Regions from separate parts of the Aminipila sp. genome, predicted to be linked through region 2. Evidence: riboswitches for the same ligand, from Rfam matches in the RefSeq annotation. Region 2 holds a riboswitch; the other holds the start of a gene.
What was found. A riboswitch is a leader RNA that binds a small molecule or an ion and turns the genes downstream of it on or off. The one in region 2 is predicted to bind cobalamin.
Positions count from the first base shown of each region.

Region 1 (16,274 bases), 110 kb from region 2:
AGCGGCCTTTATCGTAGAGATAGGTCGTTTTTTCTAGGAAAAGGAGTGCATTTATGGATATGTTAACAAGACCAAGAAGGCTTAGGTTAGATGAAAGAGTTAGAAATATGACAAGGGAAACAAGGATATCTAGAGATTCCTTAATTTACCCCATTTTTGTAGAAGAAGGAAAGAACATTAGAACAGAAATTGCTACTATGCCAGGACAGAAAAGATACAGTATTGATACAATGGGAGAAGAACTAGAGGCTGTATCAAGGGCAGGAGTTAAGAGTATTATGCTTTTTGGGGCACCGGCACATAAAGATGAATGTGGTAGTGGAGCTTATGATGAGCATGGTATTATTCAGGAAGCCTTAAGGGCAGCTAAAAAAGATTTTCCTGATTTGTATTACATAGGAGATGTATGTATGTGTGAATACACTTCTCACGGACATTGTGGTATAATTAAAGGCGATACAGTTGACAACGACAAAACCTTGCCGCTTTTGGCTAGAACGGCAGTATCGCAGGTTAAAGCAGGGGCTAACATGATTGCGCCTTCTGATATGATGGATGGCAGAGTTCTAGCAATTCGAGAAGCATTAGATGAAGCTGGTTATGAAGACACACCAATTATGTCTTACGCTGCTAAATATGCATCTGCTTTTTATGGACCATTTAGAGAAGCTGCGGGTTCGGATAACTTTAAAGGCAACAGAAAGACATATCAGATGGATTACCACAATAGAAGAGAAGCACTGAAAGAAGTATTTTTGGATCTTGAAGAGGGTGCTGATATTGTCATGGTTAAACCAGCATTGTCTTATCTGGATATTATCAGAGAGGTCAGAGATCATGTAGATGTTCCGGTAGCAGCTTACAGTGTAAGTGGGGAATATGCCATGATAAAGGCAGCAGGTATGGCTGGAATGGTAGATGAAGCTGCTACCATTGCAGAAACTACTACCAGCATTTTCAGGGCAGGGGCTGACATGCTTATTACTTATTTTGCGAAGGAAATTGCAGAGATGATTCGAAGCGGAAGAATTGGATAAGCCATCCATTAGTGCACTTTAAAATTTATGGAGGAAATATTTATTATGAATAGCAAGACAGATACATCAGAAGCTTTATTTGAAGAGGCAAAAAAATATATACCCGGAGGAGTAAACAGTCCTGCAAGAGCATTTCAGGCAGTGGGTACAACTCCAAGATTTATAGAAAAAGCGGATGCACAATTCATTTATGATGTGGATGGAAATAAATATACAGATTATATTGGCTCATGGGGGCCAATGATTCTTGGAAATAACAACCCTAGGGTTCTAAAGACAGTACAGGAAACGATTATAAATGGCTTAAGCTTTGGTGCGGCTACTGAAAGAGAAATAACCATGGCAAAGCTTGCCTGTGAAATGGTTCCGTGTTTTGAGATGGTAAGAATGGTAAACTCAGGAACGGAGGCTACCATGTCTGCTCTTCGTACAGCAAGAGGATATACAGGAAGAAGTAAGATTATAAAGTTTGAAGGATGCTATCATGGGCACAGTGACGGCCTTTTAGTTAAAGCGGGTTCAGCACTGATTGCAGAGGGTGGCTCACCAGACAGCGCAGGTGTTACAGCTAATTGTGCTAAAGACACGCTGACTGCAAAGTATAATGATTTGGATAGTGTAGAAAAACTTTTTGAAGAATATAAGGGAGATGTTGCAGCTGTTATCATTGAGCCAGTTGCAGCTAATATGGGTGTTGTGCTTCCGAAAGATGGCTTTTTAAAACAGCTTCGTGATATTTGTGATGCAAACAAAACGGTACTTATTTTTGACGAAGTTATAACCGGTTTTAGATTAGCACCTGGTGGTGCACAGCAACTTTTTGGAGTAACTCCGGATATGGCTACTTTCGGAAAAATAATTGGCGGAGGAATGCCTGTAGGCGCTTATGGCGGTAAGCGCGAAATCATGGAGTGTGTAGCACCAGTAGGAAAAGTTTATCAGGCAGGTACTCTGAGTGGAAATCCAGTAGCCATGGCTGCAGGTATAGCACAGCTTACCTATTTGAATGAAAATCCTGGCGTTTATGAACATATAAATGCTTTGGGAGAAATGTTATACGGAGGCCTTGCAGAGATTATTGAAACGGCAAAGGCGAATTGTACGATAAATTATATAGGTTCTATTGGAACTTTGTTCTTTACAAGCGGGCCTGTTACAGATTATGAATCTGCAAAAAAATCCGATTTAAAACAGTATGCAAAATATTTTCAACACATGATGAATAGTGGGAATTACTTTGCTCCTGCTCAGTTTGAGGCAATGTTTATATCAAATGCCCACACAGAATCAGACATTAAAAAGACACTGGAGGATGCGGCAAAATTCTTTGGGATATAAAAAAGTGCAATTTGTTGTGAAATTGATGCAATAAGTTGATAGAATGCATTTAGGGGGTTGTATGACCCCCTATTTTAGTGTTACAATATATTTCGACAATTGAAATACTATAGGTGCCCGGAAATTCCTGCCGGGAGAATAGGGAAGTTGGGTTAAATGCCCACGCGGTCACGCCGCTGTAATGGATGAGTTATACTTTATTAGCCACTGTGAAAATGGGAAGGGAAAGTATAACGTTGAAACCAAAGCCAGAAGACCTGCCTAAAGTATCGGATTCTGTTTGGTCATGCGATCATAACAGAAGTTACACTTTTTTTACGGACGATGAATAAGTGTAATAAGTGGGGCTTATTGTCGGCTCCCGTATTACGCTATTCTGTATGTTCAGAATGGCGATTTTTTATTTAGGAGGAATAATTATAATGAAAAAAACAAGAACAGAACGAGCATTGTTTGTTTTGAGCATGGTAGTTGCTATAGTATTAGCGGTACCTACTCTTTCCAGTGCAATGCACATCATGGAGGGATATCTTCCATTAAATTATTGTATTATATGGGGTGTAATATGTGTACCATTTGTGGTGGCAGGTTTTATATCCATAAAGAAAACCATTGCACACGATAGAAAATTGCTGCTGATATTAGTTATGGTAGCAGCATATGCGTTTGTATTATCAGCTTTAAAGATTCCATCCGTAACAGGGAGCAGTTCACATCCTACAGGAACAGGACTAGGCGCCATTTTATTTGGACCATCGGCTATGTGTATAATCGGACTAATCGTATTACTTTTCCAGGCTATTTTACTTGCTCATGGCGGGCTTACTACACTTGGAGCAAATACTTTTTCAATGGCTATAGCAGGACCATTTGTTTCCTTTGCAGTTTATACGATTTGCAATAAAATGAAAGCACCTAAATCGTTTGGCGTATTTTTAGCAGCTTGTCTTGGAGATTTATTTACATATTGTGTGACTGCCGTACAGTTGGCGTTAGCTCATCCATCACAGGTGGGAGGATTCACAGCTTCCTTAGTTGAGTTTCTAGGCATATTTGCAATTACTCAGATTCCTCTTTCAGTTATAGAGGGACTTATAGCCGTAGTTGTAATGAAGGGGCTTGAAAGCTTTGCACAGCCTGAGTTGGAGTCGTTGGGATACTATGGGACTCTTAAGGCAGTATGTTAGGAGGTAACAAAATGCATTTAACAAAAAACACTAAGATTATAATTTTATGCTTAATCGCATGTGCACTTATAGCAATTATACCACTTGCAACCATACATGATTCTGAATTTGGTGGGGCTGATGGGGCTGCTGAAGACGCTATTTCAACAATAGATCCTGGATATGTAGCTTGGGCATCACCAATATTGGAACCACCTGGAGGTGAAACTGAATCCTTGCTTTTCTGTCTGCAGGCAGCAACTGGTTCAGGGATATTTTTCTTTGGATTAGGATACTTAGTGGCAAGAAAAAAATATCAGAAATCAGATAAAAAATAAATTGGCTAGAAAAATAGATATGTTTAAATATGGAGATAATAGTAAATCTATATTTTTTGCAATCCTTGCAGCATCTACGTACGCAATTAGTTCTCCTATTTCTAAATTGCTTCTGGATCATGTGCAGCCAACTATGATGGCTTCACTTTTATATCTGGGAGCCGGAATAGGATTGAGTATAGTATGGCTTATTCAAAGAGTGATTAGCAAAGAAAACATAGAAAAAAATTTAAACAAAAATGATTTGCCATATATAATAGCTATGGTAGTTTTAGATATATCTGCCCCCATATTTTTAATGGTGGGATTGTCTCGAACTACAGCAGCAAATGTATCGCTTTTAAATAATTTTGAAATTGTCGCAACGTCCATAATTGCGATGTTTATTTTCAAAGAAATAATTTCCAAGAGATTGTGGCTGTCTATTTCCCTTATGACAGTGGCTAGCATGCTTTTAGTAGCAGAAGAAAAGGACAGCTTTTCATTCTCTTGGGGATCAATGTATGTTATATTTGCCTGCGTCTGTTGGGGATTTGAAAATAATTGTACAAGAAAATTATCTTTTAAAAATCCATTACAGGTTGTTATTATAAAAGGCATAGGGTCAGGTACTGGAGCCCTTATAATCGCATTAATACTTAAAGAAACAAATGTAGATCTAATTTATGTATTGGAAACGTTACTATTGGGTTTTGTAGCATATGGATTGAGCATTTATTTCTATGTATATGCACAGAGGGAGCTTGGTGCTGCTAAGACAAGTATGTATTATGCGGTTGCTCCTTTTATAGGTGTTATCCTTTCACTTATAATATTTAGAGAAATACCCACAAAACTATTTATTATTGCATTAACAATAATGATAGCAGGTACATATTTTGCTTCTACCGACGCAAAAGAGGTTGAAGCTGGAGGTAAGAATGATTTTGATTGATAAGCTGGCCTATTCGTCAGCCATAAGGAATAAAAGCCCTTTTCTAAAGAGTGCTTTTGCAGTTGGGACATTGCTAATATGCGTTGCTGCCCGCTCTTTTGTCATATCATTTGTTATTTTAGTTATGATGGGATGTGTGACTATTTTTTTTAGCCGCACATCTCCTTCTCATTATATAAAGCTTATGGTAGCACCTTTTGCCTTTCTGGCATTAGGGACTGTGGCAATAGCGGTAAACCTAACAGATGTTCCAATGGATCTAATGAATATAGCTATAGGAAGCAAATATATTGCAGTAAGCTGGTTTTCTCTGCTATATGCGGTGAGATTGATAACCGTATCACTTGCATCGGTATCCTGCTTGTATTTCCTTATATTAACGACTCCGATGATGGATTTACTATATGTATTAAAAAAACTTCATTGCCCAAGTTTAATTATAGAAATAATGATGTTAACCTATAGATATATATTTGTGTTGTTTGATATGGCCTCATCCATTATGACTGCACAAAATTGCAGACTGGGCAATATTAGTGCTAAAAGTGCTATAAATGGTATGGGAAATATGCTGTCTGTGATTTTGATTCGTGCTATGCAGAAAGCAAATACTCTTTTTGATGCGATGGAGTCCAGGTGTTATGATGGTGAGATAAAGGTTTTGTATGAAAACCAGGCCGCAACCATAAAGGAAAAGACGCAGGTTATCATTTCCTTAGTAACACTAGTAAGTTTAGCTATATGGTGCAAAGTTAACGGTGGAATATAGAGGAATATATGGAAGAATTGAAGAAGGACATAGTGATTAGAACTGAAAATCTGCAATATATATATGCAGATGGTACAAAAGCATTAAATGGAATCGATTTAGAGGTGAAAAAAGGTGAAAAACTTGCAGTAATGGGACCAAATGGTTCAGGAAAATCAACCTTTTTTTTACATTTAAATGGAGTACTGAAGCCTAAAAGTGGTAAAGTATATATAAATGGAAAATCAATTGATTATTCAAGAAAGGGTCTTTTACAAGTTAGAAAGCAAGTCGGCATAGTATTCCAAGACCCTGACAATCAATTATTTTCTGCCAATGTTGTTCAGGAAATATCTTTTGGTGTGCTTAACTTAGGATTTTCACAAGAAGAAGCACGGTCAAAGGTTGATAAAATTATAGATGAATTGAATATTACAGAATTTAAAGATAAGCCCACTCATTTTTTAAGTGGAGGGCAGAAAAAGAGAGTTGCTATAGCAGATATTCTTGTGATGGAGCCTGATGTAGTGATTTTGGACGAACCTGCTTCAGCACTTGATCCGAAGCATGCAAGAATGATCGATAGCATAATTGATGACTTGAGCAGCAGGGGAATAACTGTCATATTGTCTACTCACGATGTAGAGAGAGCTTTAATCTGGGCTGAAAGAGTTGTATTATTTAATGAAGGAAGAATTATAAGCCAAGGGACTCCAGAGGAAATATTCAGAAAAGATGATTTGCTGGAAATTACAAATCTAGAAAAACCAACGGTTCTGCGTATATTTGAAAATCTGCAAAAATCAGGCGTACTGGAAAACAATCTGCCTATTCCAAGGACGGCAGAAGAACTGGAAACACTAATTGCAAAGAAAGGTTAGATTATATTGTATGAAGAAAGCACTATTAATAGTAAGTTTTGGCACTAGCCATAAGGAAACTAGAGATAAGACTATTGGTGAAATAGAAAGATTTATAAGTAAAGCCTATCCAGACAGAGAGCTGAGAAGAGCGTTTACTAGTGGTATGATTATGAAAGTACTTAAAAAGCGTGATAATATTCATATTGACAATGTTAGTGAAGCTATGGGAAGATTAGTGAAAGATGGCTTTAAGGATATACTTGTGCAGCCTACTCATATTATTAATGGTGAGGAATATGACAAGATGATCGAGCAAATCGGACCATTTGTGACAAGTTTTGACACTATTTCCATAGGAAAGGCACTCTTAAGCACTTCCGAAGATTATGAAGAAGTGTGTAAAGCTATCATGTCAGAAGTGCCCCAATTGGATGTGACCAAGAATGAAGCAGTTAAAAATGAAACAGCTTTGATTCTAATGGGTCATGGGACAGGTCATTTTGCAGATGCAGCTTATGCTGCTCTTGACTATAGATTTAAAGAACTAGGGTATGACAATGTATTTGTAGGAACTGTTGAAGGATATCCAGATGTGGACCTTGTTATTGGAAAGGTAAAAAAATATGCTCCTAAAAAAGTAGTCCTCATGCCATTCATGATAGTAGCAGGAGATCATGCCGTAAATGATATGGCTGGTGATGATGAAGATTCATGGAAGGTGATGTTTGAAAATGCTGGGTTTGAAGTTTCCTGCATATTAAGAGGAATTGGAGAGTTTTTAGGAATTCAGCAGATTTACTTGAATCACACAGTAGATTGCAAATAGACGATTAATGTTGAAAAATATAGAAAAATATAGAATTACACAATAAAATGCGGAGGAAATAAATGGCTAAATTATATGGATTAGGAGTAGGACCTGGAGACCCAGAGCTTATGACATTAAAGGCAGTAAGAATAATAGAAGAATGTGACATAATAGCTATTCCAAAGTCAGGTCAAAATGTTAATGTTGCATATACAATAGCTAAGGGTGCCGTTCACAATATAGATGAAAAGAATATAGTTGAGCTGGATATGCCCATGACCCGTGACCAAGAGAAGCTTAAAGCCTGTCATGATGCAGCGGCAGAACTGGTAAAAACATGGATTGATGAAGGTAAAAATGTTGCTTTTTTAACCTTAGGTGATCCTACTATTTATTCAACTTATGCCTATGTTCATAACCGTGTTCGTGATGCTGGATATGAAGCAGAGATTGTACCTGGGATACCTTCGTTTTGTGCTGTTTCAGCAAGGTTAAATGACAGTCTGACCGAGGCAGAGGAAGCGTTACATATTATACCAGCTTCTTATGAGGGTGCAGAGGAAGCGTTGCATCTGAAAGGAACCAAAGTGCTGATGAAGAGCGGTAAATCTATAGGAAAGCTTAAGCAATATATTAATACTATGGATAATCCTCCAACGGTTAAAATGGTGGAACGATGTGGCATGGAGGGTGAAAGAATCTTCCAGAATATAGATGAAATTGATGAAAACGCAAGTTATTTTTCAGTGATTATTGTTAAAGAACATAATTAACGGTAACATTAGTTATGTTAATGCAGATATAAGTTTCGAAAGGCGAATCATAATGCGTATTAGAATGGTAGGCATTGATCACAGTAAAGCTTCTCTTGAATACAGAGAGGCCTTTTCCTTTACAAAAGCTGGAGTAAGAGAAGCAGTTAAGGAAATTAAGGAACGATTTAAGGTGAAGGGATGCATCCTGCTTTCAACTTGTAATCGGACAGAGCTTTGGGTTAGTCAATGTGATAACAAAAAATTAAATATGGTAAGTCCTTATGACATACTTTGTCAGATAAAAAAAATAGATACCAGCCTATATGAAGAGTACTTTGTAGAACGCGATGACAGTCAGGCTATTGATCATCTTCTTAAAGTGGTTTGTGGGTTTGATTCTAAAATCTTTGGAGAAGATCAAATAATCTCACAAGTGAGAGAAGCGCTGCAAATATCCAGGGAAAGCGGATGTGTAGATATTGCATTGGAAAAGGTCTTTCAAACGGCACTGTCAGCAGGGAAAAGGGTAAAGACTGAAGTCCGTATGTGCACGGTAAACCGTTCATCAGCTACTGATACAATAGATATACTAAAAGCAGCAGTAGGTGACTTAAAAGGGGTTCAGTGCCTTGTAATAGGAAATGGGCAGATGGGAAAGCTTGTAGTAAATATGTTGGTTTCCTGTGGAGCTTGCGTTTCGATGACATTACGAAGAAAAAGGCATGGTAATGATGAACAGGAATCCATTGTGCCTGAGGGATGCAAAATGGTTCCTTACGATGATAGAATTTCTCAAATCAGAGGAAATCAGGTGATTATAAGTGCAACTTTAAGCCCACACTATACCCTTCTTTTGGATGAGGTGAAAGGAATCTTAGAACAGCCTTGTATAAGGGGAAAACAAGATACAGAGGCAAATAAAAAGTACTATTTGTTTGATTTAGCTGTTCCAAGAGACATAGACCCAGAGATTGGTAAACTGCCTTATGTTGAATTGTTTGATATAGATTCTATGAATAGCGGTGGAACAAAAGAAGAAAATGCAGACCAGATTAAGCTTGCAATGGAAATCTTGATGGAGTATCAGGAGGAACTGGATAAGTGGTTCGAATTTAGGCATTACATACCTAAAATTCAGGAAATCGTAGAGATGGTTTCAGAAGATACAGTACAGCGGTTTGCAAGTAAAACGTCTGAACTGGAAGAAGGCTATTCCAACAATTCAATAGAAGCAGCGGAAGAGGCTGTTAGAAAAGCAGCATCAAAGCTGATTTATGGACTTCGGGAACAATTACCACATGAACTTTGGGGAGAATGTTTAGAAGCATTACATAAGTCCGCGGCTCGTGAAACGCTGAAACATTAGATTTATAGGAGGGGCAGGCATGAATATTTTAGTGTTTGCAGGAACGACTGAAGGCAGGCAGCTGATTGAGGCACTTTTAAAAATGAAAAACATGTTCGTATGTGCTTGTGTGGCAACTGAATATGGAAAAGAAATACTGGAACATGAACCTGCACAAAATCTTGAAATAAAAGCAGGAAGACTTAATTTGGAAGAAATGCAGGAGCTTATGTGCAGAGGCTTTGATTTGGTTATTGATGCTACCCACCCCTATGCAACTGTTGTAACAGAAAATATAAAATCGGCTTGTGATAAAACCAAGATTAGGTACATACGATTACTAAGGGGTAAAACCGATTTTGGCTCGGAATGCGTTTTTGTGGAAAGTACAGAAGCTGCAGTGGAATATTTAAATACGACTAAAGGGAATGTACTTCTAACCACCGGTAGTAAGGAACTGGCAAAATATACAGAAGTTCATGATTTCCAGGAAAGACTCTATGCCAGAGTACTTCCTATGGAAGAAGTCTTAAAAAGCTGTAATGAACTGGGATTTGCAGGAAAGCATTTAATTTGTATGCAGGGCCCTTTTTCTTATGAAATGAATAAAGCTATGTTAAATCAGCTGGACTGCTGTTACATGGTGACAAAAGACACGGGAAAAGAAGGAGGCGCTTACGAAAAATATTTGGCGGCTAAAGAGGCAGGAGCTGCTTTAGTAGTTGTAGGTAGAACAGAACAGGATAAGGGAATGTCCCTTCAGCAGGTGATGAATGAAATAAGTAGGGATTCGGTTAAAGAAACTTTTGCGGAATGGTTTCCTATGTTTGTAAATATAAATGATAGAAATATTGCAGTAGTTGGCGGTGGAAAAATTGCCTGCAGAAGAATCAAAACTTTATTGCAGTTTTCCTGCAATTTAAGAATTGTGGCAAAGGAGATTTCTGAAGAAATAAGGCAGATGGTTCAGGAACATATCAATATAAATCAGAAAGCTGGGTTAAATCGGTCAATTGAACTTTTAGAAAAAGAGTTTGAGATACAAGATATAATAGGAGCGGACATGGTTTTAGCCGCAACTAATAATAGAGAAATTAATCAAGGCATAGGACAGCAGTGCAGGGAAAGAGGTATGCTGGTCAATGTAGCTGATGCCAAAGAAGAGTGCGACTTTTATTTCCCTGGTGTGGTCATGCAGGGAGACTTGGTTGTTGGTATTACAGCTCAAGGTAAAAGCCATACTCTTGCAAAGAAAGGCTCAGAAGTCATAAAAAATGCAGTGAAAGATATATATTAAAAAGGAGAGAAAAATGGCTGGACGTAAAATAATTGTTGGCAGCAGAGACAGCAGGCTGGCTGTGGCACAGTCAAAGCTTGTAATGGCTCAGATTGCTGAAGCTCATCCTGAAATTGAACTAGAACTTGTCACCATGAAAACCACAGGGGATATCATTCTAGATAAAAGGTTAGATAAAATCGGAGGTAAAGGCCTGTTTGTAAAAGAACTAGATAAAGCACTAATGGAAGGGAAAATAGACATTTCTGTACATAGTCTTAAAGATCTGCCCATGGAGATTTCGGAGGACCTTCCTTTGGTAGCTTTTTCTAAACGAGAAAATCCGTTGGATGTGTTAGTTTTTCCAGAAGGGTATGAATCGGAAAATAAACAATTACCTTTGGGAACTTCAAGTTTAAGAAGGGAGATGCAACTGAAAGAAATTTATCCAGACTGGCAAGTAGAAAGTATCAGGGGTAATTTGCAGACTAGGCTTTTGAAACTGGACAGTGGGCAATATGGCTCCATTATTTTAGCTCATGCAGGGATAACAAGACTGGGACTTGAAAACAGAATTGGCAGAGTATTTTCTGCAGATGAAATTATACCTCCTGCGGGACAGGGGATTATGGCTGTTCAAGGCAGAGCTGGTGAGAATTACTCTTTCCTGGAATGTGTAAATGACAAAAAATCTGAAATATGTGCAAAGGCAGAGAGAGCATTTGTAACTTATTTAGATGGCGGATGCAGTTCACCTATTGGAGCATTTGCAGAGTTGTCAGGTGAGAATATTTTAATAAGAGGTCTTTATTATAATGAGGAAACACAGCAACATTTTAAGAGCAGAATTTTGGGTAAAGCTATAGACGGAGAAAATTTAGCTGTAGAATTGGCTAAACAGTTAAAGGATGGTAAGCAGAATGGATGAAAATAATAAAAAGGGAAAAGTGTGGCTGGTTGGAGCTGGACCTGGAGATGCAGGGCTTTTTACGCTTAAAGGCAAAAAGGTTTTAGATCAGGCTGAAGTAGTTGTTTATGATAAGTTAGTAGGTCAGGGGATTTTATCAATGATTCCAAAGCAGGCGGAACTAATTTTTGTAGGTAAAGTATCAGGAAACCATTCAGTTCCACAGCATGAAATTAATAAAATCCTTTTGAGAGAGGCATTAAAGGGAAAAAGAGTAGTAAGACTAAAGGGTGGAGACCCGTTTGTATTTGGACGTGGTGGTGAAGAACTGGAGTTACTTTGTGAGAATGGGGTTCCATTTGAAATCGTTCCCGGTATTACTTCAGCGGTTTCAGTACCTGCATACAATGGGATACCTGTTACTCATAGAGATTTTGTATCTTCCCTTCACATTATTACGGGACATACAAAGAAAAAGGAAGAAGCGGATATTGATTATGAGGCACTTGTAAAGCTGGGGGGCACTTTTGTATTCTTAATGGGTATTACTGCTATGCCAAAGATTTGCGAAGGCCTTTTAAAAGCTGGAATAGAGCCAGATATGCCTGCGGCAGTACTGGAAAGAGGGACAACGGCACATCAGAGAAGAGTTGTTTCAGATGTTAGCAATTTATCTAATGATGCAGAGAAGGCTGGCATTCAGACTCCGGCTATTATCGTTGTAGGTAAAGTGTGTGCCTTGGAAAAAGAGTTCCACTGGGCAGAAGACCGATTACTTGGGGGGGTAAAGATTGCTGTTACCAGGCCAAAGGATCGAAACTCATCTCTAGCAGATAAGCTTTCCATGCTTGGAGCTGAAATCGTGAGTATGCCTACTATTGAAACAAAAGAAATTGAAGATAATAAACCACTTGAAGAGGCAATTAATGATATACGCAGGTTTGATTACGTTGCATTTACAAGTCCTGTTGGGGTTACAGTCTTTTTCAATAAGCTTCGTGAAATGAAAAAAGACATAAGGGACTTAGGAAGTATTAAATTTGCGGCTATTGGTTCTGCAACGAAGGAAGCAATAGAAAAGATGGGTATTCTGGTTGACCTAATGCCATCCATTTATAGTGGTAAGGCCTTAGGCAAATTAATTGCCAGAGAATCCGTGGAATGGGGTTCGAAAATTGGAAAGGACCCTGAGATTTTAATTCCCAGAGCCAAAATTGGTACAGATGAAGTCATTAAACCTCTTGAGGAAGCATCTATTAAATTTGCAGATATAGCTGTTTACGATACTTTTGAAACAGAGGATACTGAAAATCAAAAGACAGAAGTATCCCATGTGGAATTAATAGAGTTTGCTTCAGAGGAAGTGGATTATGTTGCATTTACCAGCGCGTCTACAGTAAGAGGTTTTGTTGCACTGTCTGGATTGTCTGATTTTTCAGCAGTGAAAGCTGTATGCATAGGCGAAAAAACAGCAGAAGAGGCAGGAAAGAATGGTATGCAGATTTTTACCGCTAAAGAAGCTACAATTGATAGTATGGTAGAATGCTTCTTAGAATTAAATAAGTAAAAGGAAAAAATATGAATAGAAACATAGAATTTATTAAAGAGAAATGTATAGGATGCTTTAAGTGTAGACAGGTATGTCCTTTTAATGTTATAGAATATATAGAGGGAAAACCTAGATTAAATCCAAATAAAATCTGCTTAAAATGTATGCATTGCGCTGCAATTTGTCCAGTTGGAGCAGTAAGTTACGATGGAAAGAATGCTGTAGTAAATGATGAATTCCCAGAACTTACAAAAGAATTTCCAGATTTATTAGAAGCACATCTTATGAAAAGAAGATCTTACAGACATTTTAAAGCAGAACCTGTAAATAGAGAAAGTCTTGAACATGCGCTTAAGATTGCATGCTGGGCACCTAGTGCTAAAAATGAGCATCCAACAAAGTATGTAATTGTAGATAAAAAAGAAACAATTGATAAAATAATGAAAATAATTTTGTCATTTGCAGAAAAGCATCATGAGTTAGACATAATTGTTAAGGAATACCAAGAGGGGAATAACCCAATAATGGGCAATGCACCTACATTGCTTCTTGCCTATGCTCCCAATCATTCAATAAATCCTATTGGAGATACTACATTAAAACTTTATACTGCGGAACTTATATTGCAGTCTAAAGGGATTGGCAGCTGTTGGGCAGGATATTTAACAAGGCTATCTAATTCCATTCCAGAGTTAAAAGAATTGTTTGATCTGCCTGAAGGAAATAGTTTCGTTGGAGCATTAATGCTGGGATATCCAGACCATAAGGTAGAGCAGTACGATACAATACCAGAGAGAATAAAAAAGCAAGATATTAAATGGCTCTAGAATGCCAATTTATAAATGGTGGATTAATTTAGTGCTTGACTTTTACGCGTAATGATATAAACTATTATATATTATGGGTGAGTTTCAGATATAGTATATGCTATAGGTAAAACTCAGTTAAACAGAAAATTAAATATGAAAACTATGATAAAGAGGAGTAGGAAAGGTTCGCACTTGGCTGAGATAATTAGTTTTATCCCTTGCATCAGAGAATGAAATCCATAGGCTGTAAGGTTTCAAAGAAAGCGTATTTTGAAGGTTGCTTTAACATTCTGTCCAGTTCTTTAGAACTGCTGCCAGAATTTAGGCTAGAAAATCATAAATCTACGATTTATAGATTTTCATCGTCTAACATTTTGTTTAATTATTTTTTAAGAGAAAATTTTCACTTAAAAAAGATAACAAAGCAAAAAACATAGTTTGATACTAAATGAGGGCCGCAGGCTTAAAGCTATGTGGAACAAAGGTGGTACCGCGGAATTTTATCCGTCCTTTGGCAAGAGATTGCCCGAAGGGCGGTTTTTTACGTTTTTTTACAATATGTATTAAAAAATGCCATAATTTCAAAGTATGGGGTTTAGGCTAGTACAATTTTATGACATTTTTTAAAAAGATTGCCTAAAAGTAGAGATAGTTAAATGAATAAATGAAAAAAGGAGTAAATACAAATGGAGAAAAACTTAGCAAAAACTTATAATCCTAAAGATTTTGAAGACAGAATATATGCGGAATGGGAAGCAAAGGGTGCATTCCGAGCAGACATAGATAAGGATAAGAAACCTTTTACCATTGTGATGCCGCCGCCAAACATTACAGGGCAGCTTCATATGGGACATGCCTTAGACCAGACACTTCAGGACGTACTTACAAGATGGAAAAGAATGCAGGGTTACAGTGCTTTGTGGCTTCCAGGTTCAGATCATGCAAGTATTGCAACTGAAGTAAAGGTTGTTGATAAAATCAGAAAAGAAGAAGGTAAGGAAAAGGAAGATTTAGGTAGAGAAGAATTTTTAAAGCGCGCATGGGCGTGGAAAGAAGAATATGGTGGAAGAATCACTAAACAGTGTCGTAAGCTTGGAGATTCTTGTGACTGGGAAAGAGAACGTTTCACTATGGATGAAGGCTGTAATAAGGCTGTCAATGAAATGTTCATCAGACTGTATGAAAAAGGACTTATTTATAAAGGAAACAGACTGATAAACTGGTGTCCTGAATGTGGAACTTCCCTTTCAGATGCAGAAGTTGAGCATGAAGATAAAAATGGTAAATACTGGTATTTTAGATATCCTGCTGCTGATGGCGGAGAAGGTATTGTAGTTGCTACATCAAGACCTGAAACCATGTTTGCTGATGAAGCTATAGCAGTACATCCAGATGACGAAAGATATAAGGATATGATTGGCAAGAAAGTAATTCTTCCAATGGTAGGCAAAGAAATTCCGATTATTGCTGATATGTATCCAGACCCAGAAAAGGGTACTGGTGCTGTTAAGATTACTCCTGCTCATGACCCCAATGACTTTGAAGTCGGTGAAAGACATAGTTTAGAAAGACCTTCATGTATTAATACAGATGCAACTATGAATGAGCTTGCAGGTAAGTATGCAGGTATGGATCGTTTTGAATGTAGAAAAGCTTGGGTTGCAGACCTTGAAGCTGCTGGATTCCTTGTAAAAACAGAAGAAAAAGTTATTCCTTCTGGAGAGTGTTACAGATGCCATACGGTTATAGAACCAATGCTTTCGGATCAGTGGTTTGTAAAGATGGAGGAACTGGCAAAGCCTGCTATTGAAGTGGCAAAGAACGGCAAGCTGGAACATGTACCTGAAAGATTTGAAAAGATTTACCTTCACTGGTTAGAAAATATAAGAGACTGGTGTATTTCAAGACAGTTATGGTGGGGACATCGAATCCCAGCTTACTACTGTGAAGAATGCGGAGAAATGATTGTTGCAAGAACAGCACCAGATAAGTGCTCAAAGTGCGGAAGTACAAAGGTTAGACAGGATGAAGATGTACTAGATACATGGTTCTCTTCAGCATTGTGGCCTTTCTCAACGCTTGGATGGCCTGAAAAGACTCCTGAGCTGGATTACTTCTATCCAACAGATGTATTAGTTACGGGTTATGATATCATTTTCTTCTGGGTAGTAAGAATGGTATTCTCTGCACTTGAAATAACTGGGGAATCACCATTTAAATATGTTTATGTCCACGGTCTTGTAAGAGATGCAGAAGGACGTAAGATGAGTAAATCTCTGGGTAATGGTATCGACCCGCTTGAAGTAATTGACCAGTGTGGTACAGATGCGCTTAGATTTATGCTTATGACAGGCATTACACCAGGTAATGATATGAGATTTAAGGAAGATAAGCTTGAATC
Region 1 covers NZ_DAMBYD010000007.1:189,661-205,934, reverse strand. The annotation lists gene hemB (porphobilinogen synthase) at 60-1,037, shown strand; gene hemL (glutamate-1-semialdehyde 2,1-aminomutase) at 1,083-2,375, shown strand; cobalamin riboswitch at 2,470-2,654, shown strand; gene RTW14_RS11520 (energy-coupling factor ABC transporter permease) at 2,798-3,562, shown strand; gene RTW14_RS11515 (energy-coupling factor ABC transporter substrate-binding protein) at 3,574-3,879, shown strand; gene RTW14_RS11510 (DMT family transporter) at 3,899-4,813, shown strand; gene cbiQ (cobalt ECF transporter T component CbiQ) at 4,800-5,582, shown strand; gene RTW14_RS11500 (energy-coupling factor ABC transporter ATP-binding protein) at 5,591-6,442, shown strand; gene RTW14_RS11495 (sirohydrochlorin cobaltochelatase) at 6,453-7,250, shown strand; gene cobI (precorrin-2 C(20)-methyltransferase) at 7,313-8,005, shown strand; gene hemA (glutamyl-tRNA reductase) at 8,058-9,353, shown strand; gene cobK (precorrin-6A reductase) at 9,373-10,629, shown strand; gene hemC (hydroxymethylbilane synthase) at 10,643-11,536, shown strand; gene cobA (uroporphyrinogen-III C-methyltransferase) at 11,529-13,082, shown strand; gene RTW14_RS11465 (nitroreductase family protein) at 13,094-13,891, shown strand; gene RTW14_RS11460 (valine--tRNA ligase) at 14,560-16,274, shown strand, end outside.
Region 1: linked by a shared signal. The riboswitch ahead of RTW14_RS11520 (energy-coupling factor ABC transporter permease) and the one ahead of RTW14_RS10975 (ABC transporter ATP-binding protein) in region 2 are both predicted to bind cobalamin.

Region 2 (16,274 bases):
AATTCAAATATATTTCTCTCGAAATATCTATTCCTAACGCAAAGGGAAATAAGTATTGTATATAATTGGAATTTATATTATATACGCTTGAAAATATAAGCATGATTCCCGAAAGTACATACATAAACTGTCCCATTACTTTAATTTTTAAAGTAATGCCGCCAAAAATTACTGCCCAACCAAATATACCTAATAAAGCCGGGGCATAGATTAGTACGCTAAATAAATATTTAACTATGTGCGTTATGTTTATAATATTGAATAAACTAGCAAAAACAACGACACATAACTGAGCAATAAGACAGATTGCAAGATTGGATATAATCCTTGCAAACATTAAAAATATAAAATTACTTTTTGTTAATAATTTTGACTCAAGTATCCCGCTATAATACTCACCGCTAATGTTGAAAACATTTACTTGTATAATGAAATAACTAAATTGCCAATATGTATATCCAATTAACACTAACATACCTTCGTTGGCAGCACTGACATCATACCATTCGGATATTGCATTGCTGTCATTAACAAGTACAATTAATCCATACACCCCAATATTTGCAAGAATGTTTATTAGCAATGCTATCTTACTTCTAAATTGTCGGAACAAGTCATACTTTAGTTCATATACCCAAGGAGTTAAGTTAGTAGATACAAATTTTCTCATAATTTTCTATTAGCTCCTTTACTTCTAAATGTTCTGTTACTCTTCCCCTATTTTGACCAGCTTTCACAAATAGGTAATCATCTGCAACTCCAGACAGAAAATTCACATCATGAGAGGAGATGATTATTGATACGTCTTTTGTTTCCTTCAGCTTTTTTAACAACTCCTGTAATACTAAAACCGAATCAATATCCAGCCCCCACGTTGGTTCATCAATCAATAATATCTTTGATTGTGCGCATAATCCAGCTAAAATGCAGACTTTTTTCTTTTCTCCTGAAGAAAGACCTTCAACTAGTCTATTTAAGTAATCAAGGATTCCAAAGTCCTCTGCATACTCATAAATTAAAGCTTTCGATTCACCTGGACTATTTCCCTGTAAAATACTATAATACATCATATTTTCAAAAACTGTATTCTTAAAGTATAAGCATCTGTCTCCAGACAAAATCATAGTCACGTTATCTTTTGCCCATTTGTCATCCAGTGATTTTCCATCAATCAAAACACAACCATTCGTAGGATATAATAATCCGCATAATATTTTTAATATGGTGGTTTTCCCTGCTCCATTAGGTCCTACTAATGCATGTATGCCTTTATCCAACGTCAGCTCCATATTAAAATCCTTTAGTGCTATATTTTTTCCTTTGTTAAAAGATTTCGTTACCTTCTGAAACTCAATTTTCATCTTAATATTCTTTCTCCTAGTAATTCTTCCCATTAAAAAACTGTGACTACTAAAAGTCACAGTTATGTTTGTTTTCTGACTTGCGATTTGTTCCTCGCTTACAGCGGCGATACCGTCCCGGACTTTAACCGGTGTTCCATCTTAGCCATTAGTAGTTGTACTACTAACGGAACATAAAATACATTATTACCCAATATTCACTTTTTCACTATTGAATTTATACTAACAACAAATTTTCAGTTTGTCAATATGCCAGGCCCCTACAACAACTTACACTTTTTAAACAGTTTAACTAATGTTCCTCCCTTTGGCAGCATAACGATTTCATTTTCTTCTATGGCTTTAATCTTAAGAAGCATAATTCCATATACAGCTGCACCTATACCAATAGCCACCACTGTTGAAAGACTGTTCCCTATAAATCCCGCAAAACACCTATAGGTTCCAAAAACTAATACAAACATTACGATACCTGATATAAGTGGTTTCCAAATGGAAAGCTTTAAATCAAAGGTAATACCGGTCAGTTTCTTAACTGCAGCAAAATTAATAAGTCCAATGGTTATATATCCAAGAGTACTTCCGATGGCTGCACCTTCCACATTCAATTCAGGTATACCTGTTAAAACAAAAGTAGACACACATTTAACCACAACTCCCGCTGCCAAGCCCCAAACTGCAATTCCAGGTCTGCCAAGCCCCTGCAGTGTTCCTGCCATGGTCTGGGCTATGCATAAAAAAACAATTCCGATAGCCAAGAAGAATAAGCAACCTGAAGAACTTACTGCACTTTCAATCTGACGAGGAAATAAAAGTGTCATAATAGGTTCTGATAATGCCATCAGCCCAAAGCTGCATGGAACACCAATAATCATAGCTGTTCTAAGCCCTAGACGAACATTCATATTTAAGAAAGCTGTATCTTTCGTACTTGCTGCTGCTGCAATGGCAGGTACCATAGACAAGGCCATAGAAAGTGCCAATGCCATTGGAATATTTATAACAGGCCCTGCCATACCAGTCAGCTGCCCATATAAGGCATTTGCTTCTTCACCAGTAAAGCCTATTGACTGTAGTCTTCTCATAACAATTACCACATCGGCTATATTCATAATTGGAAGAATTGATACACCTATGGTTATGGGAATGGCAATAGCCGCTAAAGTCTTCAGTATACTGCCCGCACTTTCTTTATCAATATCTTTCGTCTCATTTTTAAGAGGTAGTCTTTTTTTCCTATATAAGTAAATCACTATCAAAACTAAAACCCCTGCAATAGGCCCAATGCTTGTACCAACCGTAGCGCCAGCAGCTGCATATTCAAGTCCCTTTGGGACCAGCATAACTGCAAGGACTAACCCAATAGTAACTCTTACTGCCTGTTCTATAAGCTGTGAAGTGGCTGTAGGCCCCATCTCCTGCATTCCCTGAAAATACCCTCTGAAAACTGCCATAATTGGAACAAATAGCAATGCCGGTGCTATGGCAAGCATTGAATAATAAGCGCCTGGATTTCCAAGAGCTTTTACAATGGGTTCCGCTCCAAAGAAAAAAATGGAGGAGGCTACAATTCCTAAAACAAACATCAGTATAAATGATAATTTAAAAACCCTGTGCGCCTCATCACTTCTGCCTATAGCTATACGTTCTGAAGTCATCTTGGATATAGCTGCAGGTGCACCATTGGTTGAAAATACCAATAAAAATACATATATAGGATATGCAGTCTGATAGTAACCCATGCCGCCATCCCCTATAATGTTGGCTAGAGGTATCCTGAAAACTGCCCCCATAACCTGCACTAATAATCCTGCTATACCTAAGATTGCTGCTCCTTTTAAAAACGATTTCTTACTCATCTATATAAATCTCCTCTAATATTCCCTTTAACATTAATAATTTGCTTTTGCAAACAACTCAATTATATATTATACCAAAAAAAACTCTATAGTGTATATGTTTTATTTAAGAAGTTTGTTATACTATTATTAAATCCCACTGAATCAGTGGTTCCTATTGCTTATTAAATATTAAAATTATAAAGAGGTACTAAATGAAAAAATTTGCTAAACCAACTATGTTAATGATTTTAGACGGTTTTGGAATAAGTAAAGAAACTTACGGTAATGCTATTGCTGCTGCTTCAAAGCCTAATTTAGATAAGATATTTGACACTTATCCGCACACTACTTTAAAAGCCTGCGGACTTAATGTGGGCCTTCCTGCTGGTCAAATGGGTAATTCAGAAGTAGGTCACCTTAATATAGGCGCTGGAAGAATTGTTTATCAGGAGCTTACTAAAATTACAAAAGAAATTGAAGAAGGAAGTTTTTTTGAAAATAAATCTCTAAAACAAGCTATGGATCATGTAATAGAAAATGATTCTGCGCTCCACTTTCTTGGCTTGGTCTCAGATGGCGGAGTCCACAGTCATATAAACCATCTTTTTGCCTTATTAGACATGGCAAAAAACAATGGTGTAAAAAAAGTTTTTATACATGCACTTTTAGATGGAAGAGATGTACCCCCTAGGTGTGCAATTGATTATATTGAACAGCTTGAAGCCCATATGAAAGAAATTGGTCTTGGAGAAATTGTTGTGGTTGCTGGAAGATATTATGGCATGGATAGAGACAAGCGTTGGGAAAGAGTCATTAAATTTTATGATGCTATGACCTCAGGTGAAGGTGTGCATTCCACAACTGCAATAAAAGCTATTGAACAAGCTTATAATAATAATCAAAATGACGAATTTGTTATACCTGCTATCATTCACGGCGAACACTCTAATCCTGCAATTGTCAACGATAATGACTCAATTATCATGTTTAATTTCAGGCCTGACAGAGCCAGAGAAATAACTAGGGCCTTTGTCAGTGAAGATTTTGATGGATTTGAAAGAAAAAAAGTTATAAGAAACTTGTGTTATGTATGTATGACTCAATATGATGCTGAAATGCCTAATGTATTAGTTGCATTTTCACCGCAGTCATTAAAGAACACTTTAGGCCAATATCTAGCGCAACAAAATTTAACTCAGCTGAGAATTGCTGAAACAGAAAAATATGCCCACGTTACGTTCTTTTTTAATGGTGGTATTGAAGCACCAAATAAAGATGAGGACAGAATCTTAATTCCATCCCCATCTGTTGCAACTTATGACTTGCAGCCTGAAATGAGTGCTTATCTGATAACAGAGAAGGTTCTAGAGCAAATTGGCAAAGATAAATATGATGTTATCATTTTAAATTTTGCTAATGCAGATATGGTTGGTCACACTGGAGTATTTGAGGCAGCAGTGAAAGCCATTGAAGCCCTTGACAGATGCGTATCCCAAATTGTAGATGCAATCCTTGCCAAAGAGGGGCAAATTTTATTGACTGCTGATCATGGAAATGCAGATTGCATGCTAAATGAGAAGGGCGAAGTAGTCACTGCTCATTCGTTAAATGATGTTCCTTTAGTCCACATTTCAAAGGAGCCCGTAAAATTAAAAGATGGTGGGATTTTAGCAGATATTGCACCTACTATGCTTGATTTAATGGGAATCGCAATACCAGATGAAATGACTGGTCAAAGTTTAATTGATTAATTATAACTGTTGAAAACTTAAAAGTGCTTACAGCAATTTGTAAGCACTTTTTTTAATTATTTTTTATCTTATTCTAAATTTCACATTAAGTTCTTCTGCTATTTGTCTGCATTTCTGAATATCCTCTTCTGGAATAACATCTACCACAGACATTCTTACATCAGGAACATATTTTTTTATATCTTTTGTCCATTTTAATATTGCGTCAAATGACTTTATCCCAAATTCAGGATGACATAAATTTAGATACTTCTCCGCATTTGGAGCATTTAAACTTACCGATACTGCATCCACTACGCCTTCAAGCAAAGGTGCCGTTTCCTTTTCATGAATTAAATCTGACATTCCATTGGTGTTAATACGGATAGGCTTTTCAGTGAACTTCCTTAGTTCTTTAGATATGTCAATAATCTCCTCCAGCCTTTCTGTAGGTTCACCATATCCACAAAATATAATCTCATCAACGTTAGTTTTCTTCTCACAGATTTCTTCTTTTAGTCTAGAAATCACTTCATCTACTGTAGGCTCCTTCTGAAGCCATAGATTATCAGCATTTCCTAAATTATCTGTGACATTTCTAATACAAAAATCACATTTATTTGGACATCTGTTTGTAAGGTTAATATATAAGCTATTTCCATAAGAATAAACTATAGCACCGTTTTTCATTTTTTGTTATCTCCCGTTTTATTATCTCTTGCTACTTACTCTCTTTCAATATTTCTAGCAATAGCTTCCAAGTTCTCTCTACTGAAGAAATACTTAGCCTTTCTTCTACTGTATGAACGCCCGTCATATTTGGTCCAAATGAAACGCAATCTAAACCATTTATCTTTTCAGAGAAAAAGCCGCACTCAAGACCTGCATGAATAGCTTCAATGGCAGGCTTTTTACCATACTGCTTTTCATATACACGAATTACCGTTTCCCTAAGTTCTGAGTCCTTCATAAATTCCCATCCTGGGTATGCTCCTGCAAATTGAACCTTACCACTAAGGAATTCCATTAAAGCCGTTAATTTATCGCATACAGCAGCCTTAGCCGTTTCCACTGAACTTCTAACTGAGAAAATAGCATGAACACCATCTTCCAAGACTTTAAGCACTCCCATATTTAAGGAAGTTTCTACCAGTCCTTTTATATCTGCACTCATAGACTGAATTCCATTTGGAATATTTAATAGCATTAAAATAGTCTTTTTTACGGATTCTTTATTTAAGGCCTCTGCCTTTGCTTTCCCAAGATTCTCAACTTTAACTACAACTTTAGGATCACTAGTTTTATACTCGTTGCTTATAATAGACTGATATTCTTTAATCAAAGTTTCTAACTTTGATAAATCTTTATCTGCTACAACAATATTCAATACAGTCTCCCTTGGGATAGCATTGTCCGCCTGTCCGCCTGCAATATTCACAATGTTTAACGTAAGTTCTTTATTTAAGCTGTACAGCAATCTGCCCATAAGCATGTTGGAATTTCCACGTTCTTTATCTATTTCCATACCAGAATGTCCACCAATTAATCCTGTTATAAGAATCTTAACCTGTGTACCTTCCACCTTTTCACGTTCAATTGGAAGAATACATTCAGCAGTAACACCACCTGCACAACTTACTGTAATAATGCCTTCTTCTTCTGAATCCAAATTTATTAATTTCTTAGCCGTTAACATGGAAACATCAATAGCTTCTGCTCCATATAGCCCAGTTTCCTCATCAACAGTAAATACTGCTTCTAGTCTGGGATGTTCTATATCATCTGAAGCCAGTATGGCAAGAGCCATAGCTACAGCGATACCGTTATCCCCGCCAAGAGTCGTACCATTGGCATAAATCTGATCGCCATCAATACCAAGTTCAAGGCTATCTTTCAAGAAATCGATATCACGCTCTGCAGTTTTCTCACAAACCATATCTAAATGTCCCTGAATAATTACAGCTGGTGAGTTTTCATATCCTTTTGAAGCTTCTTTTACAATAATAACATTGCTTAGATTGTCTCTATAATGTTCCAAATTATGTTCTTTAGCAAAAGCAACACAATAGTCACCTATAAGTTCCATATGTCCTGATCCATGAGGAATACTACATAATTCTTCAAAATACTTAAATACGATCTGAGGTTTTAAATCATTTAACACTCCCATTTTTTTACCTTCCTTCCATATGTAATAGAAATCTATGGATAAAATCCATAGATTTCTAAATCAATTATTTTGACTTTCGATATATACCTTTATCTTTTTTAATTAAATTTTTATCTGACATAAAATTTATAAGGGAATTTGTAAATTCCATTTCATTCTGAACTACAACCGTTTTTTTAGAATAAAACTCTGATGCCTTAATATCACGAACCAAGCTCATGATTTCTTTTTTAGATACAGAATCATTCTTTTTTAAATAAGCCATTACCCTATTTGCTGCTTTGGTATACATCATCGCTTTTAAAGTATCTGCCTGTTTTATAGATTTTTTTAATCCCCATACATAAATAATGGACGTGGCTATTGCAAATAATATGATTCCTATTACTGTCAATTTAAAATTATCCATACCACACTTATCCCTTTACTTTAAAAGTTATAAATTTCGTACTATTCAGGTTATAAAAATATTTACTCAATCTTTCATATAGTGGTTCTGCATTTGTACCAAACTCTTCATTTACTAACTGACCAATCTGGTATATAGAACGCTGACCATCAATTTGTTTCCATACAAAACTACCAAGTTCATCTAACGCTACATGACTTACTTTAGGTGAACCAAAGAATTTTTGAGCAATTTTATTATAAATACCCTTATTTTCCATGTGAATTGTCACTATTTCGTCTTCTTCTTCCCATGAGTGAGCTTGATTTTTCATAGGAATATTATCCAAATAGTTTTGTTTATTATTCTTTTTCATTGTTTTTCCCAAACTATTCTACTATATTTTTATTATTCCATACAGTAAACTTCATAATGGTCAACAGAAGAGCTGCGAAGAATACCAATCCACCAATGTTACCAAGCGAAATGCCTCTTGAGGCAAGATTAATATAATCTCCGAAAGATCCTCCGGCAACTGGTATAACTGCAAATACTGCTAATAAAATACCCACCAGGCCTTCACCCGCAATCAACCCGGAAGTATAAAGAATACCGCTTTCAATAACATTATTTTTAGTCTGATTATTATTATATTTTTTCTTATCAATATATAATCTGATAAGTCCGCCTGCCATGATTGGTGTTGATAAATGAATTGGTAAATATAAACCAATTGCAAATGGAAGTACTGGCATCTGTAATATTTCAATTACGATAGCAATACCTACCCCTACAAATACTAGATTCCATGGTAAATTTCCACCCATTACACCTTCTATTACCATCTTCATTAAAGTCGCTTGTGGAGCAGGAAGTTCTGTTGTACCGTATCCCCAAGCGCTGTTTAATAAGTAAAGAATGGCACCAATGGCTATAGCAGATGCAAAAACACCAATAACTTCACCGATCTGCTGTTTTTTAGGAGTAGCACCAACTATGTAGCCTGTTTTTAAATCCTGTGATGTATCCCCAGCTATAGCTGCCACAATACAAATGATAGATCCAATGGTAATTGCAGCTACCATACCTGCCATACCTGTATTCCCTGTGGCCTTTAAAATAATAGTAGTAATAAGCAGAGTTGCAATAGTCATACCGGATACCGGGTTATTGGAACTTCCAACCAGTCCTACCATTCTGGAAGATACTGTAGCAAAGAAGAATCCAAATACAATAATGAGTATTGCTCCAAACAATGTAAGTGGAATAGCTGGAACTAGCCACATAACTAAAACAATTGCAATAATTCCAAGTAAGACAACCTTTAAAGATAAATCCTGAGCGGTTCTTTCTACGGAAGCACTGCCCTGACCATATCCTTTCATGGCATCTCTAAATGTTGTGACAATCAGAGGTAATGATTTAATTAAACTAATGATCCCTCCCGTTGCAACTGCACCAGCACCTACGTACCTGACATAGCTGGACCAAATGCCCCAGGTTCCTAGCTCACTAATAGGTTTTGTTGCTGGGAATAGTACCATATCACCACCAAAAGATGCAATTAATGGCATCACAACAAACCATGCTGTCACACCACCTGCAAGCATATAAGAAGAAATTCTAGGGCCGCATATATACCCTACACCTGCAAGTGCTGGGAGTACGTCTGCCCCAATACCAGATCCCTTATAAGATGAAATACTATAGTCAACTTCACTTGGGAATAATTTGAAACCATCTGCAATAAGCTTATAAAATGCGGCAATTCCAAGACCTGCAAATACACTGGTTGCCTTAGAACCTCCCTGTTCCCCTGCCATTAAAACTTCAGCACAAGCAGTTCCTTCTGGATAAGGAACTATTCCATGCTCTTTAACGATAAGTGCTGTACGTAAAGGTATCATGAAGAATACACCTAACAAACCACCACAAAGTGCAATCAAGGTGATAGTAACTAGTGAAGGCATTTCTCCAACACCCTCTGCTGCCCACATAAATAGTGCAGGCATTGTAAAAATTGCTCCGGCAGCTACCGATTCACCAGCCGATCCAATAGTCTGAACCATATTATTTTCTAAGATGGATTCTTTTTTTAGAATAATGCGAATAATACCCATAGAAATAACTGCTGCTGGAATAGAAGCCGATACTGTCATACCCACTCGCAATCCCAGGTAGGCGTTAGCACCACCAAACAAAATGGCCAATACCACACCTAACAAAATTGAGGTTACTGTGAATTCTGGCATAATTTTGTCTGCTGCTATAAACGGTTTAAAACTTGTGACATTTGAATTATTTTCTTTCATTCAGTTTATTGTAAAGTAAAGATTTTATACTTTACAGCTTTCTGATATAAATATTATTAAATTTATTCTATGAATTTTATTTGGTTTAGTTTATGTAAAATATGTATTCTTTTACTTTACAGCCCTCCTTTCAGTTTTTATTTAAGCTATTATATTATAACATACATTGCCAAATATTAGCATGTCTGTTTATGTCGAATCACAAATTAGGTTGTTATTTATTATAAAAATTATGATAGTATCTTGCTTACCCATTCAATATTAATAAATTGATAACCTTCTTGTGTATTTTTTTCGATTTTCTCTTTAAGATTCCCCTTTGTTTCTTTAATCAAATCATCATCTATGGGAATAAGAGACTGCTTTCCATCTGCAAACATTATTAGTATTTCATGTTTATGTTCCTTTGACGGATAGTAGAACATGCCTGCAATGCTGTCTACATCCATTCCCTCATTTCCTGATTTGAATAGAATCAACATTTTTATAATTTCTATTACTCTGTCGTCTAGCTTCATATCATGTATCATTATTTTTTCTGCCAGTTCATTTACATTGCTTACCGCTCTATAAACATACCCCTGTCTTGCTTGTATCTCAAAGGTTTCCGGAGAGTCAAAAAGAACTTTATTCATCTCTTTTATGGAATCTGCATCAGCAGTAAGGTACAACATTAAGTGTTTTTCCATATCATGGTATAAACAGGGATAAGTTATAGGAAACTTTTTGCCACACTTTTCGCATGTAAAAACGAATAATTCTCCATTTAACACTTTCTCCTTTAGTTCTGGATCTAAATCAGCAATGATATTTTGCCATGTCACAAAGTTTTGCTTATTTTCACATTCAGGGCATGAAACTTCATTCGTTGTACATTTTGACATTTTATTATTCCTTTCTTTTTCTCTTTGCAATCTCAAGAGCACTTTTTAACATCATATTTTTAAACTTTTCAATGGTTTCTTTTTCTAAATTAGGTACATTTGCCATACTAACAATTTCAATTTTGCTAAAGTGCTCTGAAGCCTTTAATCGCTCTACCACTTTACGATAAATCACTTTAGTAACAGTCTCATTGTCCTCTTGCAAGAATATAAGAAAGCTCATCCTTCCCCAAGTCTTACCAAATTCAATATGGACTGGGCTAGTGGTAACTTTTCGGATTAATTCCTCTACCCCGCTTTTTAGTTCACCGACTATAATGTCTACAATTGTACTATTTATAATAAGAAAAAAACTAACTCCAAAGCCCATAGCCAAAATAAATCCAATCGAATCCCCCCAGGCTTTTGTAGTGTAATAAAACATAATGAGCGAAAGGGGAATAAACAAAAGTCTAATCCCCTTAAAAAATGTTAATTTTATATTTTTATGTTTCTTTTTGCTTTGCATATTTATTTTTTCTCCAAATTTATAATTTTATTATTTTCATTCTATGCATAAACATCTCTATCCCAGGAACCTTTTAAATACTTTTTAAAAGTGTTTAATAATGTAGGGCTTTCATCCATAAAATAAGATCTCGCTACATTACCATTTGCATCCCAGTCGCATCCATCCCACCAGACAGCAGCTTTTATACGGTCATAGTTCTTTATTGTATTAAACATGTTAATTACCCATTGATTTTTGTCACCGCCCATACTTGCTGAAGAGAACTCCGTAATCATAAGTGGCTGCTCAAATTTTGCACAATAGTCATAATAAAGGCCTTCGTATAAGTCATCAAATTCATGCCATTTTTCTCCCGTGGATGCATAGTATGTTCCTGTATTATAAGCAGTCATACCTACTACATCAACATATTTGTCTCCCGGATAATACATCATTTCGTCGTTCCAATTGAAATTAGGGAAAGAAACGCAATTTGGATTCCATATCCAGATTACATTTTGAGCTCCTGCCTTTTCAAAAAAGCTATAGACATACTTATAAAATTCTTTGTACATAGTTGTGTCTTTAGATGTGTTGTAGCTGGAATATGGGCACCAGTCTCCATTCATTTCATTACCCAGCCTAAACATCACAGGATGGCCAAATTCTGTCACAACCTGGGCATAATCTCTTAAGAATTCGTCATACTGACCATCTAAAACATCATATACCATATTTCCATCCGGTTTTCCGGTTGTCTGAAGTGTAAGCTCTAAAACTTTATTATGGTCATAAGCAGTATCTAACCTTTGTTTAAGATTTGGATGCTTATAAGTATTATCAAATTCACTGTAGTTTAAAAGAATTGGGAATTCATAATCATAGTAATTTTCATAGGTATCCAGTTGTGTATAATCAAAGCCAGCAGTATCTGGTTCAAAAATGCCCCAGGTTAAATCAGCCTCATCACTAAAATAATTCTGATAAAATGCTTTGGTTTCATCATTCCAGTTCTTTTCATTTATATCAATTTTCTGTGCAACTCTCATGTATGCTGGTTTTGTTGGTGTGAAAGTGGTAAAACTATTGATTAAATAAGTGTATCCTCCTAAATTAGCTATGGGGTCCGTTGCTTTCACAAAAATGGTGTAACAATAATTGTCCTTCTGTATATCCATACAGATATAATAATTCTTATCATTGTTTACTCTTGACAGTTTATTTCTATGCCATACCACGATATTTACAGAATGTCCATTAATAGTTTGTACGTCATTATATTCCGTGACATGATCATTTGTATTATTCAAGAACTTATTTGAATAGTTAATATAACCAGCCTTACTTGTGTTGCCAATATACTGCTTATAGATTTCTATTCTTTTATTTGTATTCTCCAATATCGTTCCAACACTGGAATATCTCATGTCTACATTCATGCCTTTATCAACATTTAAACTATACCCATCTACATAATTTGTAAACATATCATATGTTCCTGCATCCGTTATGTTATATTGTGAAGATGCAACTGCAGTTGTTTCAGCAAACGCTGCAACAGTAGTTCCAAAACTCATTGTTAATAATACTAGTATTGCTAAAAACCTTTTCAAATCAATCTTTCTCCTCTCGACTATATATCTATCTGTTTTCTTTCAATAGGGCTGTATTCCATTGCAATTTTTTCCGCAATTTTTATTCCGTCTACTGCTGCCGAAGTTATACCTCCTGCATATCCTGCACCTTCTCCAACAGGATATATGCCCTTACTGTTGCTTTCAAAGAACTCATCTCGAAGTATTCTCACTGGCGAAGAGCTCCTGGTTTCAACCGCAGTTAACATTGCATCTGGTGAATTAAATCCCCTTATCTTTCTTCCTAGAAATGGTAAAGCCTCCAGCATTGCTTCTACTGCAAAATCAGGCAGACAATTTCTTACTTTGTTACCATTTGCTTTTTTATCAACAAATTCTTTCCAAGAAGACTTAGGCGCACTATAATTACTTCCACCCTCAACAAAAGCCTTTCTTTCATATTTTTCTTGAAACTCGACACCTGCCAATGGATGATCCGACTCAAAATCTGAAGTCCTAACATCTACCAAAAGTGCACTATTGGCATATTGACTATTTCTTTCATGATAACTCATACCATTTGTAACTACCCCTCCGGATTGAGAAGAAGCGATAACAACTTCTCCGCCAGGACACATGCAGAAGGTATATACACCTCTGCCATTTTCGCATCTATGGGATAATTTGTAATCCGCTGCGCCAAGACCTGTATCTTCACGTCCATACTGTGCTTTATCAATCATCTTTTGCGGATGTTCTATTCTTACTCCCATAGAAAATGGCTTTTGAATCATATGAATACCTCTCTGATTTAGCATTCTAAAGGTATCTCTTGCACTATGACCAATAGCCAAAATTAAATTTTCTGTTTCTATCCATTCCCTGCCATTTACCTGTACAGCATTCACGGCTCCATCGGTAATTTTGATATCAGTTAATTTTGAAGCAAAACGGATTTCTCCCCCATTTTTTATAATCTTCTTTCTTATATTTATAACTACTTGACGAAGTATGTCTGTTCCTATATGCGGCTTCTGCTTATATAGTATCTCATCATTTCCTCCTGCTTCTGCCAATTCTTCAAGTACCTTATGAATTCTATAATCTTTTATCTGTGTCGTAAGTTTACCGTCAGAAAAAGTACCAGCACCTCCCTCGCCAAATTGGACATTGGATTCTTCATCTAAAATTCCCTCATTCCAAAATTTTTGAACATCAATTACTCTTTGTTCTACACAGTTTCCTCTTTCAAGGATTAAAGGTTTGAATCCCATCTCTGACAATATCAAAGCTGCGAACATGCCGCAAGGTCCAAAACCTACTATAACTGGTTTATTTTTCATATTTTTTGCACCAAAAGCTACAAATTTATATTTATTATCAGGAGCTTCTGTAATTTTTAATCTTGAAGCTGCCTTCGAAATATCAGCATTGACTGAAAAATCAACAGTATAAACCATCTTAATGTCGCCTTTATCTCTTGCATCTATGGATTCTTTAACAATTTTATACTCCGTTATAGAAATATCTTCCATCCCAATTTTTTTTAATATCTTTTCTGGAATATTTGATTTATTCTCATCTAAATCTAGTTTAATCTGACTAATTCTATACATTTATTCTCCAATCACCATTTTTTGTGTAAGTGCCTCTGCTACGCCTCTTCCAGCCTTTATTCCTGTAAGCCATGCGTTATGCAAGTTAAATCCACCACATGGTGCATCATAATCAAGAAGTTCGCCAGCAAAATAAATACCTTCAGAGATTTTCGATTCCATTGTCTCTAAATTCACTTCATCTAAAATAATTCCACCACCAGTGCACTGGGCTTCTTTCCAGCCTTTTGCTCCTGTAACAACATATCTGCTGCTTTTTAAAAGCATTGCGATTTCTTCTATGCCTTTATAAGTAATATTCCCGATAGTACTGATTTTATCTTCCAATGCCTCCCCAATAATCTGCTCACCAAGTTTCATGTTTATAATGGATGCCAAATAAATTTCTGTAGGCATTTCTGACATTAAATATCTTCTATCCTTTAAAAATTCTATCACTTCCTCATCTTCCATTTCAGGTAAGAAATCAAGCTCTATACTATATTGTTTAAAAGCCTCGTCCAAAGTAGTATAATCGTCCAGTTCCAATTTAATATATCTGCTTAGGTTAAAAATGCAAATGCCTGACAAGCCATCTGCCGTAAATTGGATTTCACCAGTTTCTTCTACAATGGGCTGTTCGTTTTTCAGTAAAGTTGCTTTACCCTTTACTCTTATACCCTTTAAAGATTTTTCTACACCTTCACATTCCAGTGGCACGAGAACAGGATATATTCTCGAAAGAGTATGCCCAAATGTTTTAGCTATTCCATACCCGTCGCCAGTTGTTCCAAACTGAGGTCCTGATTTACCTCCACAGGCTAAAATTATTTTTTTGCAAGGTATAATGACTTTTTCATTTGCACAATCAATATTTACTTTAAAGCCTTCTTCTTCAATTTTAATAACACTTAGTACCTGACAATTGGTAAATGTAGTAACGTTAAGCTTTTTGACTCTCCATTTTAATAATTCCAAAACCGATGCAGCCTGTCCGCTTTGTGGATACATACGGCCATGTTCCTCTTCCTTTAAAACAATTCCACTATTATTTAAAAAATCTTTTACGACTTCATAATCTGTACAAGATGAATTCGTAATATTGCATCTTCCATTTCCTGTAGCAAGAAGTTTTTTTCCAAGTTCCTCTTTTTTTTCTACAATACAAACCTTTAGTGTGGGATTCTTTTCCATAACACTAATCGCTGCGGCTAATCCAGAGGCTCCACCACCAATGATGCATACATCAAAGAATATATCGTATAATGATTTACTACTTTTCTGATTACTATTCATAATTTTATACCTCATATTTTATATCATAACGTTTTTATTTTACCACAAATAAAAATCTTTTGCCATCCATTACTTTTCATGTTATTATTATTAGGCTTTCTATGTAAAATAAGAGCAGGTTAATTATTACAGGAGTTTATAAAATGCTTAAATTTATAAAAACAGTTTTTGAGCTGTTTATACTTTTACTAATAGTAATTACCATAGCTTTCGGCTATGCGAGATATATTGAGCCTTACAATCTAAAAACTGTAGAGCTTTCTTTGAAAGCTCCAGAATTGCAACTGGAAGCTGGAAAGGGCAATTTGAAAATTGCCGTTTTCTCTGATACTCACTTTAGTGACTGGTATACAACTGACGATTTTGAAAAAGTCATATCCAGCATAAATGAGCAATCTCCGGACTTAGTTTTTTTTGCAGGTGACCTTATTGACAACTTTAATACATATACGGGAGATGTAAATAAAATAACCAACTGCCTTTCAAAAATTGAAGCTCCCTTAGGTAAATTCGCCGTATACGGAAATCACGATTATGGCGGTGGTGCTGAATGGCAATATGAAGGTATCATGCAGGAGGGTGGCTTTACCGTCCTTGCTGGAGATTATTATTCCTTTGACAATTTAAATCTTG
Region 2 covers NZ_DAMBYD010000007.1:81,597-97,870, forward strand. The annotation lists gene RTW14_RS10970 (hypothetical protein) at 1-670, opposite strand, end outside; gene RTW14_RS10975 (ABC transporter ATP-binding protein) at 648-1,361, opposite strand; cobalamin riboswitch at 1,410-1,553, opposite strand; gene RTW14_RS10980 (putative polysaccharide biosynthesis protein) at 1,622-3,220, opposite strand; gene gpmI (2,3-bisphosphoglycerate-independent phosphoglycerate mutase) at 3,415-4,953, shown strand; gene RTW14_RS10990 (TIGR04100 family radical SAM protein) at 5,017-5,622, opposite strand; gene RTW14_RS10995 (aminoacyl-histidine dipeptidase) at 5,654-7,102, opposite strand; gene RTW14_RS11000 (hypothetical protein) at 7,167-7,511, opposite strand; gene RTW14_RS11005 (PqqD family protein) at 7,519-7,866, opposite strand; gene RTW14_RS11010 (OPT family oligopeptide transporter) at 7,880-9,742, opposite strand; gene RTW14_RS11015 (CpXC domain-containing protein) at 10,033-10,686, opposite strand; gene RTW14_RS11020 (hypothetical protein) at 10,691-11,194, opposite strand; gene RTW14_RS11025 (glycoside hydrolase family 26 protein) at 11,236-12,789, opposite strand; gene RTW14_RS11030 (NAD(P)/FAD-dependent oxidoreductase) at 12,810-14,366, opposite strand; gene RTW14_RS11035 (NAD(P)/FAD-dependent oxidoreductase) at 14,367-15,641, opposite strand; gene RTW14_RS11040 (metallophosphoesterase) at 15,785-16,274, shown strand, end outside.